Regions from separate parts of the Bradyrhizobium sp. WSM4873 genome, predicted to be linked through region 2. Evidence: predicted binding sites of a transcription regulator. Region 2 holds the regulator's gene; each other region holds the start of a gene.

Region 1 (4,339 bases), on a different contig from region 2:
GTTGCCGGAGGTCGAGTTCGGGTCGACCAGGCCGAGGTTCTTGCCCTTGAGCTGGTCGATGCTCCTGTAGGGACTGTTCGCCTTGACGAAGAACACCGAGTAGTAGCCGGTCGAGCCGTCGGAATTGATGTCGTTGGCGAAAGCGTCGGTCTTGACGCCGGTCAGGCGGGCGCGAGCGAACGACGCGGAGCCATAGCTCGCGATGTGGATGTTGCCGGCACGCTGGCCTTCGATCACGGCGGCGTAGTCGTTGGCGATGCGTAGCGTGACCTTCACGCCCAGTTCCTTGGAGAGATAGCTCATGAACGGCGCCCAACGCTCGGTCACGCCCGAGGCGTTTTCCGCCGGAATGACCGCGAAGGTCAGCTCGGGATATCTAGCTTTCCAGTCCTCGGCCGAAGCCGAAGCCGTGAACGCGAGCGCGGCGGCGCCAGCAAGAATCAATCTGCGAGTAATCATGATAGCCTCTTCATTGGTTGAGGTCGGTTGACGCAAAACTGGTGAGTCCTGATGCGGCGCCGCTCAGGCGGCGGCCGCCGTTCCAAGCGCCGGAATGCCTTGTCGCACCGGTGCAGGCGTGCCGCCCATGACATCGGCGGCTTCCAGATCGTAGAGCTCGCGCGCAACGTGCTCGGTCAACTCGGCCGGCGCGCCGTCGAACACCACGCGCCCCTGCGCCATGCCGATCAGGCGGTCGCAATAGCTGCGCGCCAGGTCGAGCGAATGCAGATTGCAGAGCACGGTGATGCCGAAGTGCTTGTTGATGCGCAGCAGCGCATCCATCACGATCTTGGTGTTGCGGGGATCGAGCGAGGCGATCGGCTCGTCGGCGAGGATGATGTCGGGCTGCTGCACCAGCGCGCGGGCGATCGCGACGCGCTGCTGCTGACCGCCGGAGAGCTGGTCGGCGCGCTGGGCCGCGAGCGGGGCGATATCGAACTGCTCAAGCGCGGACATCGCCAGCGCCTTGTCCTGCTCGGGCCAGGTCTGCGACAGCGAGCGCCAGGCCGGCATCGTCGCGAGCCGTCCCATCAGGACGTTGGTGAGGACATCGAGCCGGCCGACCAGGTTGAACTGCTGAAAGATCATCGCCGAACGCGCCCGCCACTGCCGCAGCTCCTTGCCGCGTAGCGCCGTGACGTCGAGACCGCCGAACAGAATGCGGCCCTGCGAAGGGGCCGCGAGACGGTTGATGGTCCGCAGCAGGGTCGACTTGCCGGCGCCGGACCGTCCGATCACGCCGACGAAGCCGCCGGGAGAGACTTGAAACGAAGCGTCGTCCACCGCGGCTTTCACGCCGAAGCGACACGTCAGACCTTCAACCACCAGCATGCAGGGCTCCAGAGTAGCTGGGACCCACCGCTAGCGCCGGCGCTTGACACTTGTGTGACACGGACGTTGCGGTGCGGCGATCCTACACACGTCATCCACTGTTCTTGCCCTGTCATCGCGTCGTCATGACATTGTCATCAAGCCGCTCGAAGAGAAACGCCCGCCCTCTCGTTCGGATGCAACATGGCCGCCAAAGCTCTTTCGGTCCAGCCGACTGTCGATCCCTCGGCGAAGCTGCACGACACCAGGCTTGGGGCCTATACCGAGGTCGGCGCCCGCACGATGCTGCACGACGTGACGATGGGCGATTACTCCTATGTCGTGAACGACGCCCAGATCACCTACAGCACCATCGGAAAATTCTGCGCGATCGCGGCGATGACACGGATCAATCCGGGCAATCACCCGATGCACCGCGCCACGCAGGCGCACTTCACCTATCGTTCGAGCGCCTATTTCGAAGGCGAGACCGACGACACCGACTTCTTCGACTGGCGGCGCCAGCACCACGTCCATATCGGCCACGACGTCTGGATCGGCCATGGCGCGATCGTGCTGCCGGGCCGCAACATCGGCACCGGCGCGGTGATCGCGGCCGGCGCCATCGTCACCAAGGACGTACCGGCCTACACCATCGTCGCCGGCAATCCGGCGCGCATCGTTCGGCGGCGGTTCTCGGAAGAGGTTGCTGGGCGGCTTGCGAGGCTCGCTTGGTGGGACTGGGATCACGACAAGTTGCGTGAAGCCCTGCCCGATTTCCGCAAGCTCGGGATTGAGGATTTTCTCACGGCATACGAAGCAGGGGCACCCTCCTCTGCCAGCAAACGAAGCGCGGTCGCGTGACAGACATATTCCTCGAGGGCGGGCGGGCCCTGATCGGCTCCGAGTTCGCCGAAACGTCGCTTCTCGTGTCCGGAACGGACATCGCAGAGATCGATGCGTCTCGCGGCCGAGCGCGACTTGCGATCGATGCCCGCGATCTGCTGGTCCTGCCGGGCATCGTCGATCTGCATGGCGATGCCTTCGAGCGACAGATGATGCCGCGCGCCGGGGTCGATTTCCCGATCGACGTCGCGCTCGCCGACAGCGACCGCCAGGCGATCAGCAACGGCATCACCACGGTATTTCACGCCACGACCTGCTCATGGGAGCCGGGCCTGCGCAGCGCCGACAATGCGCGCGGCCTGATGGAGGCGATCGAACGGCAGCGCCCGCAATTCGCCGCCGACACCCGTTTTCACCTGCGCCATGAGACTTACAATCTCGACGCCGAAACCGAGATCAGCCAGTGGCTCGCTGAGGGCCGCGTCGACCTGTTCGCCTTCAACGACCACATGGACGGCACGGTTGGGGACATGGCCAAGCCCCGCAAGCGCAACCGCATGGTGGAACGTACCGGCCTGTCGAGCGAAGATTTCGACCGGCTGGTCGGCCACGTGCTTTCGCGCGCCAGTGAAGTGCCGGCTTCCGTGTCGCGGCTCGCCGCGACAGCCCGCGCCGCCGACGTACGGATGCTATCGCATGACGATGCGACGCCGGCGATGCGCCAGGGCTTTCGCGCCATGGGCGTGGCGATCGCGGAGTTTCCAATCAACGAGGAGACGGCGCGGGCGGCGGCAAGCCACGGAGACGCCATCGTCTACGGCGCGCCGAACGTCGTCCGCGGCGGCAGCCACACCGGCTGGACCAAGGCATCCGACATGATCGCCAAAGGGCTCTGCTCGGTGCTGGCCTCGGACTACTACTATCCCGCGCAGCTGCTCGCTGCGTTCCGGCTCGCCGCCGATGGCGTGCTGCCGTTGACCGAGGCCTGGAACCTGGTTTCCACCGCGCCCGCGCGCGCGACCGGTCTTGCAGATCGCGGCGTGCTCGCGGAAGGCCGGCGCGCGGACATTCTGCTGGTCGACGACAGCATGCCGCTGCGGCCGCGGCTGATCGCCGTGATATCAGGCGGCAAGCTCGTACATCTCACCGACGCGACGCGGTTGCTTGGCATGGCAGCTACCCCGCGCGAAGCTGTCGTCGCAGCATAAACCCGCTATGCTCGGACGATGACGAGTTTCCCCCGCTACGCGATCTATTTTGCCGCAGGCAGCGACAGCGCGCTCACCCGCTTCGGCGCGGAGTTGCTCGGCTACGATGCCTATACCGGCAACGAGCTGCCCTTCCCCGCCGAGGCATCGCATCTCGCGCCGGACTGGCGCGACATCACCGCCGATCCCCGCAAATACGGTTTTCACGGCACGCTGAAGGCGCCGATGGCGCTCGCGCCGGGCAAGACCGAAGCGGAGCTTTTTGCGGCCTGCGCGGCTTTTGCCGGCGAGGCGCGGAAGATCCCGGTGATCCGCCCGGTCGTCGATGCCATCAGCGGCTTTATTGCGGTCATTCCGGCCGAGCAGGTCGATGCGCTCCAAGAGCTCGCCGCTGATTGCGTCCGCGCGTTCGACCGCTTTCGCACCGCCCTGACGGCGGAAGATCGTGCGCGTCGCAAACCCGAGAAGCTCAGCGAACGGCAGCGCGACTATCTCCATCGCTGGGGCTACCCGTACGTGATGGAGGAATTCCGCTTCCACATGACGCTGACGGGGCGGCTGGACGCGGAGCGCCGCGGCCCGATCCTGGAGCTGCTGCGCGCGCGGTTTGCGGCGCTCGAGCTTGAGACGCTGGCGATCGATCGCATCGCGCTGTTCAGGCAGGACGGTGCGGGGGCGCGGTTTCGTCTCGTCGGCGAGTGGATGTTAACGAGATAGCATTGCGCTCGCGCGTCATTCTCGCTGTCGTCCTGGCGAAAGCCAGGACCCATTACCCCAGGGAGCGGTTATAGCGCGAGCCATAGCCTCCCGAGTCTTCGCCAAACGACATCCTGGGGTAATGGGTCCTGGATCTGCGCTCCGCTTTGCACGCTTGTCCAGGACGACGGCTGAGTTATATGGCGACCGCCGAGCAGGCAGCGCCCTACTTCCCCCACCTCAACGCCATTGCATCCCGTTCCTTCGCGAGCTCCAGC
Region 2 (4,339 bases):
CGCGCGGCGAGCTTTTCGCCGTCCGGGCTCTGGAACAGGTTCGACATGTGCCAGAGCTTGGTCGCCTGCTCCTGCAACGCCGCGACCAGCGCCGGATGGGCATGGCCGAGCGCGTTCACCGCCACCCCCGAGGTGAAATCGAGATAGCGCTCGCCATTAGTCGCGATCAGCCAGCAGCCTTCGCCACGCTCGAAACCGAGGTCGGATCTGGCGAAAACGGGGAGCAAATGCGGCGCTGCGCTGTTAGTCATGGCGGTCACTTGAATGTTGCGGACGGTGTGAGCGTGCATTGCGCAACGCACCATCGACCGGCCCGGAAAACGAAACGTGCCGCCTCTTGAGGGCGGCACGCGCGACTATCTTAGGCCTGGTGAAACGGGTGTCAATGCCGCCCGGAAAGCCTCGCGAAACGCTGAATCCGTAGTCTTGCGGTGCCGATTTTGCGGGATTTAGCCACGGAACATGTGGAAGCGAGTCGGCGGACTCTTGCGCGGGAGTCACGCCATATTGTAGCGTTTGGATTGTCAGATACGACATCTCGTGCAGTGGTTCTGATCTTTAAGTCCTTATGTACCGGCGTAAACGTTCGGGCGTTCAAGACGCGCCCGGCGAGCCTTAAGGGATTCTGGCGGCACGGGTTTTTGAAGGCTTAGGCATTCGCTGCGAGGCCCCAGGATGGCTGGCGCGCAGCGAGGGAAAGGGTGCAATGACGGTTTTGACCTGGTCCGATGATCGCGTCGAGCAGCTGAAAAAGCTCTGGGAGGCCGGACTTTCGGCCAGCCAGATCGCGGCGGAGCTCGGCAATGTGACCCGCAATGCCGTGATCGGCAAAGTGCACAGGCTCGGCCTTTCGGGCCGCGCCAAGAGCCCTTCGTCGGCAGCGCCCCGGCCGCGCAAGGCGCGCCCCGCGCAGCACATGATGCGGGTGAGCCGCCCGATCTCGCGCGGCAACACCGCACTGGCGCAGGCCTTTGAGGTCGAGGCTGAGCCGGATCCGGTCACATACGACAACGTGGTGCCGATGAGCCAGCGGCTGTCGCTGCTGGAATTGAACGAGGCGACCTGCCACTGGCCGGTCGGCGATCCCTCGAGCCCGGACTTCTTCTTCTGTGGTGGCCGTGCGCTGTCCGGCCTGCCCTATTGCGCCCAGCACTCGCGCGTCGCGTACCAGCCGGCGTCGGATCGGCGCCGCGCACCGGTGAAGCCGGGTCCGCGGTAATCACGGCAAGTCGTCGCGCGAAGACAGTTCAACAATTTCAGTGTCGTCCTGGCGAAAGCCAGGACCCATACTCCGAGCACGCAGTAGTCGTGCGGAAGGGGTCGCTCCGAGTCTTCGCCAAACCACGTTCGGTGGTTATGGGTCCCGGATCAGCGCTCGCTTCGCTCGCTTGTCCGGGACGACGTCGGAGAATTCGGGGACAGCTCGCCAGCAAACAAGCCTGCAACCCTACACCTGCTCCGCCTTGGCAAAACGATCATCCAGCGCGTAGCCGGCGCCGCGGACGGTGCGGATCGGGTCCTGCTCGCGGCCGAGATTGAGCAGCTTGCGCAGGCGGCCGATATGCACGTCGACGGTACGCTCATCGATGTAGATGTCGCGGCCCCAAACGCTGTCGAGCAGTTGCTCGCGCGAGAACACCCGGCCCGGATGCTCCAGGAAGAACTCCAGCAGGCGATATTCGGTCGGACCGAGATCGATCGGCCGGCCCGAGCGCGCCACGCGGCGCTTGTCGCGGTCGAGCTCGATGTCGCCAAAAGCAAGCACGGTGGCGAGCCGCTCGGGGCTCGCGCGCCGCAGCAGGCCTTTCACGCGCGCGAGCAGCTCCGGCACCGAGAACGGCTTGACGATGTAATCGTCGGCGCCGGTCGCAAGACCCCGCACCCGTTCGCTCTCCTCGCCGCGCGCGGTGAGCATGATGATCGGGAGCTGCTTGGTCTCGGGACGGGTGCGAAGCCGCCGGCACAATTCGATGCCTGACAGGCCCGGCAGCATCCAGTCGAGCACGATCAGATCGGGGATGTGCTCCTTGAGGCGAGTGTCGGCGTCGTCGCCGCGCATCACCGTCTCGACGTCATAGCCGTCGCCTTCGAGGTTGTAGCGGAGAAGCTCCGTCAGAGCTTCCTCGTCCTCAACCACCATAATGCGTGCGCCCATCGGGTCGTCGCTCCTTAAGTGTTCGGTACCGTGTTGGCGAAGGTCGTCATGTCGCCCTTCGGCCGCTTGTCGGTGATCGCCTGTCCCTCGATCATGTAGAACACGGTCTCGGCGATGTTGGTGGCGTGGTCGCCGATCCGCTCGATGTTCTTGGCGCAGAACATCAAATGGATACAGAACGAGATGTTGCGCGGATCCTCCATCATGTAGGTAAGGAGCTCGCGGAACAGCGAGGTGCAGATGGCGTCGACCTCCTCGTCGCCCTTCCACACCGCCATCGCCGCCGGCAGATCATGCGCGGCATAGGCGTCCAGCACCGACTTGACCTGCTGCTGCACGAGGTCGGTCATGTGCTCGAGGCCGCGAAACAGCTTGAGCGGATGGAAGTCCGTCTCCAGCGCCGCGACGCGTTTGCCCATGTTCTTGGCGAGGTCGCCGATGCGCTCGAGATCGGTCGCGACGCGCATGGCGCCGACGATCTCGCGCAGGTCGACCGCCATCGGCTGGCGGCGGGCGATGGTGAGCACCGCACGCTCCTCGATGCGCTTCTGCAGCGCGTCGAGTTCGGTGTCGATGGCGACGACGCGCTGGCCGAGCGGGACGTCGCGGCGGATCAGCGCGTCGACGGACTCGACGATCATGCGCTCGGCGATGCCACCCATCTCGGCGACCAGGCGGGTGAGTTCCTGGAGGTCGGTATCGAAGGCCTTTGCGGTATGTTCAGAACCCATGTCGCGTCTCCTAGCCGAACCGGCCGGTGATGTAATCCTGCGTGCGCCGGTCAGTCGGCGACGTGAAGATCTTGCTGGTGTCGTCGAATTCGATCAGCTCGCCGAGATACATGAAGGCGGTCTTGTCGGAGACGCGCGCCGCCTGCTGCATGTTGTGAGTGACGATCGCGATCGTGTAATCCTCGGACAGCTCCTGGATCAGCTCCTCGACCTTGGCGGTCGAGATCGGGTCGAGCGCCGAACAGGGTTCGTCGAACAGGATCACCTCGGGCCGCACCGCGACGGTGCGGGCGATGCAGAGGCGCTGCTGCTGGCCGCCCGAGAGCGACAGGCCGGAGGCGTTGAGCTTGTCCTTGACCTCGTTCCACAGCGCGCCGCCGCGGAGTGCCTTTTCGACGCGGCCGTCCATCTCGGACTTCGAGATCTTCTCATAGAGACGGATGCCGAACGCGATGTTCTCGTAGATCGTCATCGGGAACGGCGTCGGCTTCTGGAACACCATGCCGACGCGGGCGCGCAGCAGATTGAGGTCCAGCTTGCCGTCCAGGATGTTGGTCTGATCGAGCATGAGCTGACCGGTGGCGCGCTGGCCGGGATAGAGGTCGTACATCCGGTTGAAGATGCGCAGCAGGGTCGACTTGCCGCAGCCCGACGGACCGATGAACGCCGTGACGCGGTTGGCGCCGAGCGTCAGGTTGATGTTCTTCAGAGCGTGGTGCTCGCCGTAATAGAAGTTCAGGTTGCGCACGGTCACCTTGGGGGGCGCCTCCGGCAGCACCGGCGCGTGGGGCAGCCCACCGGCCGCGCTCATCGATACGGAAAGATCACTCATTTTGCGGTCCTCTCGGCGCCAAGGATGCGCGCGCCAATATTCAGGGCAAGAACGGTCAGCGTGATGAGCAGCGCCCCGCTCCAGGCCAGCTGCTTCCAGTAGGCATAGGGGCTCTGCACGAAGTTGTTGATGGTGACAGGCAGGTTCGCCATCGTCTTGTTCAGGCCGAGGCTGAAGAACTGGTTCGACAATGCGGTGAACAGCAGTGGCGCGGTTTCGCCGGCGACACGAGCGGTCGCGAGCAGCACGCCGGTGATGAGGCCGGAGCGCGCGGCGCGATAAGCGATCCGCTTGATCACCAGCGAACGCGGCAGGCCGAGCGCCGAGGCCGCCTCGCGCAGCGCGTTCGGAACCAGCAGCAGCATGTCCTCGGTCGTGCGCAGCACCACCGGGATCACGATGACCGCGAGCGCGAGCGAGCCCGCGATCGCCGAGAAGCCGCGCATCGGCACCACCACCGCGCCGTAGATGAACAGGCCGATGATGATCGAGGGCGCCGAGAGCAGGATGTCGTTGATGAAGCGGATCACCGAGGTCAGCTTGTCGTTGCGGCCGTATTCGGCGAGGTAGGTGCCGGCAAACATGCCGAGCGGCGCACCGATGCCGACGCCGATCACGGTC
Region 3 (4,339 bases), on a different contig from region 2:
GCTCGATGTAATTCTCGAACCAGACAAAGGTGGTCGATAGACCGAACGCATCCTGCAGCAGGAAGGACTGGATCACCGCCTGCAGGGCCGGCCAATAGAAGAAAATCAGGACGATCGCGAGCTGCGGCGCAACCAGCGCGTACGGTAACAGCCTTGACTGGAAAATGGCTTGCTTTTGCATGATGCCAGCAGAGGCGGCAGGCCGGGTCGCGGCCTGCCGCTCATTGCCTCACTTGACGGCGGTCTTTTCGAACTGCCGCAGCATCGTGTTGCCGCGCTCGACGGCGGAATCGAGTGCCTGCTTGGCGGTCTTCTTGCCGGCCAGCGCCTGCTCGATCTCTTCCGACCAGACGTCACGCAGCTGCACCATGTTGCCGAGGCGCAGACCGCGCGAGTTCTCGGTCGGCTCCTTGTTGGTCAGCTCGAGCAGCGGCGTTTCGAGATAGGGCTGATCCTTGTAGAAGCCCTCAGCCTTTGCCTTCGCATAGGCCGCCTTGGTGATCGGCAGATAGCCGGAGGCCTTGTGGATATAGACTTGGCGATCAGTGTCCGAGAGGAAGGTCAGGAACTTCGCGACGCCCTTGTATTCCTCGGCCGACTTGCCGCCCATCACCCACAGCGAAGCGCCGCCGATGATCGAGTTCTGCGGTGCGCCCTTGACGTCGGGATAATAGGGCATCGGCACGGCTGTGAAGTTGAACTTGGCCTGCGCCTTGACGTTGCCGAAGAACGCGGACGAGGTCAGGTAGATCGGGCATTCGCCGGAGGTGAAGCGACCCTCGCCGGTGTTGGTGCGGCCGGCGTAGTCATAGGTCTTGGTCTTCTGCAGCTCGACCAGGGTTTCGAGGTGCTTGACCTGAAGCGGTCCGTTGAACTCGAGCACGGTGTCGAAGCCATCGAGGCCGTTGGCCTTGCTGGCGAGCGGCAAATTGTGCCAGGCCGAGAGCTGTTCGAGATTGACCCAGGTGACCCAGGAGCCCGAGAAGCCGCAGGTGTCGTGACCCGCAGCCTTCAGCTTCTTGGCGGCCTCGAACGTTTCGGGCCAGGTCTTCGGGATCTCGACATTCGCCTTCTTCAGCTCGTCGAGGTTGACCCACATCACGGTCGAGGACGAGTTGAAGGGGAAGGACAGCATTTCGCCCTTCGACGTCGAATAATAGCCGGTGATGGCGGGCAGGTAGATCTTGGGGTCGAACTTCTCGCCGGCGTCGGCCATCAGCTTGTAGACGGGCTTCACGGCGCCGGTCGCGGCCATCATGGTCGCGGTGCCGACTTCGAACACCTGCATGATGTGCGGGGCATTGCCGGCGCGGAACGCCGCGATGCCGGCGTTCATCGTATCGGGATAGTTGCCCTTGTAGGTCGGGATCACCTTGTAGTCGCTCTGCGACGCGTTGAAGTCGGTGGCGAGCTTGACGATGACGTCGTTGTTGGCCCCGGTCATCGCGTGCCACCACTGGATTTCGGTCGCGGCCAAGGCCGGCGAGGCCGATAGTCCTACCGTGAGTGCAATAGCGGCAGCCGCTCCAAACTTTCTAAGAGCCATCAAGTAAACCTCCCTTGGCCGTTCTCTTGGGCCGTCAAAAATGATCGCTTGCGCTAGCAGCGCCATATGACGTTCACATGACTGTGTAAGCGGGCGAAACGAAAGCGGCAAGCGCTGGAAAAGGGAAGTCGTCAAATAGGCGAATGCCGCGCGCGCAGCGTCCTCCATTCGCGGTGCACAGAGCGCCCGCGCCGCAGTGCGGCATTGGACGTCATCGCGGAATGGCAGTGGAAGATCGCCGATGCCGCTGCGAGCTCGAAAACCTCTCCCGCTTGCGGGAGAGGTCGCGCCGAAGGCGCGGGTGAGGGCTCTCTCCGCTTGGGGATTGTCCCGTTGCGGAGACACCCTCTCCCCAACCCTCTCCCGCAAGCGGGCGAGGGAGCGCGCCTACGGTGAGGCTCGATCTTCGTCTTATCTCAGCGCTTGCGTTCCGGGCCGCAGACCGTGCCCTGCTCGACCATCGCGTCGATCTCGGACCTGGAGTAGCCGAACTCGCCGAGCACCTCGGCTGCGTGCTGGCTGAATTTCGGCGGCAGGCGATGCAGGCTCGGCTTGCTGCGGTCGAGCCGGATCGGGGACGCCACGCCCTTGTACCAGTCCTTCTCGATAATATCGCCGCGCGCGATCGTGTGCGGATTGGTCAACGCCTGGTCGATCTTCTGCACGGGGCCTGCGGGCAGGCCCGCGGCGAGCAGGCGATTGCACAGCGGCTCGGCCTCGTGCTGGCTGAACACGGCGGCGAGTTCGGCCCGCAGCGCTTCGCGATTGGCGATGCGGTCCTTGTTGCGCGCAAAGCGTGGATCGGTGCCGAGCTCGGGCTTGCCGATCTCCTTGGCGAGCTTGCGGAAGGTGCCGTCATTGCCGACGCCGATGAAGATGTCGTCGGTCTTGGTCGGGAAGATCGCATAAGGCACGAGGTTGGGATGCTCGTTGCCGGTGAGCGACGGCGGCTTGCCATGCATGAAATAATTCGCGGTGTGCGGATGCATGATGGCGAGACCGGTCTCGTACAGCGTGGTCTCCAGGAACTGGCCCTGGCCCGAGCGCTGCCGCTCCGACAGCGCCATCAGGATGCCGATCGCCGCATAGAGGCCGGTGCCGATGTCGACCAGCGGCACGCCGATCCGCATCGGTCCGCTCTCGGGCGAGCCGGTCGCCGCGATCATGCCGGTCATGGCCTGGATGATGGCGTCATAGCCGGGATTGCCGCCGCGCGGGCCGTCGGCGCCGAAGCCGCAGATCCGGCAATGCACGAGGCGCGGGAATTTTTCGCGCAACACCTCGTTGCCGATGCCCCATTTCTCCAGCGTGCCCGGCTTGAAGTTCTCGATCAGGACGTCGGCGCTCTCCAGCATCTTGAGCAGCACGGTCTGGCCGCCCTCGGAGGCGAGGTCGAGGCCGATCGAGCGCTTGTTGCGGTTGATGCCGATGAAATAGGCCGCGTCTTCCTCGTGGAAGGGAGGGCCCCAGTCGCGTACCTCGTCGCCTGCGGGCGGCTCGACCTTGATCACGTCGGCGCCGTGGTCGGCGAGGATCTGGGTGCAATAGGGACCGCCGAGCACGCGCGTGAGATCGATGACGCGCAGGCCGCTCATTGCGCCCGTGGCAGGTCCAGAACTGGCGGCTTCAGTCATGCCTTCGCGTCCCCTGTGTCGATGTGATCACAGGCCTAACGAGGTTCGTCCGAGCCGGCAATGGCTTCCCGCGTAGGGCCTCATGCAGGCCCGTCGCCGCAATCCCGTGGGATGGCAAATCAAGGGAAGCGGCCGGCCCGAGGGATCCCGGGTCGGCCGCTTCAGCTAACCGATCAGACGACCGTCAGGCGAACGTCGACATTACCGCGCGTCGCGTTGGAATAGGGGCACACCTGGTGCGCCTTCTCGACCAGCGCCTCGGCTTCCGCGCGGGCGAGGCCCGGCAGCGATACGGCAAGGTCGATGTCGAGACCGAAGCCGCCGGCCGCGCGCGGGCCAATGCCGACGGTCGAGGTCACGGAGGCGTCGGCCGGAACCTTGGGGCCGCCCTGCGAGGACACGAACTTCATCGCGCCGATGAAGCAGGCGGCATAGCCCGCCGCAAACAGCTGCTCGGGATTGTTGCCGGCGCCGCCGCCGCCGCCGAGCTCCTTCGGCGTGGTGAGCTTGACGTCGAGCGCGCCGTCGAGGGTCGCAGCATGGCCGTCGCGGCCGCCGGTGGCCTTTGCACTGGTCTTGTAAAGGACATTCACTGACATTTTCGTCTCCCTGTGTTTTCGGGTGGGGTGCGATCCTTATTGCAAACAATTAGATTGTGGGCAATTGAAATCATGGCGTCTCACATTTAATTGTTCGCAATTGAATGTGGCGACGGCCGGCCCCAGAATGGAGCTGGTCCTGTGAGATTCTCGATGCCCCGGAAACATTCTGCAGCGGACACGCCGCTTCGCCTCGACAACCAGATCTGCTTCGCGGTCTACTCGGCCGCGCATGCCTTCAACCGCGTCTACAAGCCGCTGCTGGACCGGCTCGGCCTGACCTATCCGCAATATCTGGTGATGCTGGTGCTGTGGGAGCGCGACGACGTGCCGGTCAAGACCATCGGCGAAAAGTTGTTCCTGGATTCGGGAACGCTGACGCCGCTGCTCAAGCGGCTCGAGGCGGCCCACCTCGTCAAGCGCACGCGCTCGAGCGAGGACGAACGTCAGGTGCTGATCGCGTTAACCCCGCAGGGCCACGCCCTGAAGGACAAGGCGCGCGCCGTGCCGCAATCGATCCTGGCGGCGTCGGACTGCTCGGTCTCGGAACTGGTCGCGAT

What was found. The regulator PhoB, encoded in region 2, activates phosphate uptake and scavenging genes when phosphate is short. The targets are predictions, from matches to a motif close to TGTCATNNANCTGTCAT.
Region 1: phnC (phosphonate ABC transporter ATP-binding protein) is a predicted target of PhoB. The motif match lies at 1,454-1,470, and genes of this name have one in related genera.
Region 3: ugpB (sn-glycerol-3-phosphate ABC transporter substrate-binding protein UgpB) is a predicted target of PhoB. The motif match lies at 1,613-1,629, and genes of this name have one in related genera.

The regions. Positions count from the first base shown of each region.
Region 1 covers NZ_JBVVPS010000021.1:63,116-67,454, forward strand. The annotation lists gene phnD (phosphonate ABC transporter substrate-binding protein) at 1-459, opposite strand, end outside; gene phnC (phosphonate ABC transporter ATP-binding protein) at 523-1,332, opposite strand; gene AC0L21_RS25160 (LbetaH domain-containing protein) at 1,516-2,175, shown strand; gene AC0L21_RS25165 (alpha-D-ribose 1-methylphosphonate 5-triphosphate diphosphatase) at 2,172-3,365, shown strand; gene AC0L21_RS25170 (DUF1045 domain-containing protein) at 3,384-4,082, shown strand; gene AC0L21_RS25175 (dihydrodipicolinate synthase family protein) at 4,288-4,339, opposite strand, start outside.
Region 2 covers NZ_JBVVPS010000040.1:44,085-48,423, reverse strand. The annotation lists gene AC0L21_RS33285 (acetylornithine transaminase) at 1-251, opposite strand, end outside; gene AC0L21_RS33280 (GcrA family cell cycle regulator) at 707-1,219, shown strand; gene phoB (phosphate regulon transcriptional regulator PhoB) at 1,448-2,155, opposite strand; gene phoU (phosphate signaling complex protein PhoU) at 2,170-2,886, opposite strand; gene pstB (phosphate ABC transporter ATP-binding protein PstB) at 2,897-3,718, opposite strand; gene pstA (phosphate ABC transporter permease PstA) at 3,715-4,339, opposite strand, start outside.
Region 3 covers NZ_JBVVPS010000020.1:129,650-133,988, forward strand. The annotation lists gene ugpA (sn-glycerol-3-phosphate ABC transporter permease UgpA) at 1-181, opposite strand, end outside; gene ugpB (sn-glycerol-3-phosphate ABC transporter substrate-binding protein UgpB) at 230-1,546, opposite strand; gene AC0L21_RS24755 (CaiB/BaiF CoA transferase family protein) at 1,963-3,180, opposite strand; gene AC0L21_RS24760 (organic hydroperoxide resistance protein) at 3,354-3,779, opposite strand; gene AC0L21_RS24765 (MarR family winged helix-turn-helix transcriptional regulator) at 3,933-4,339, shown strand, end outside.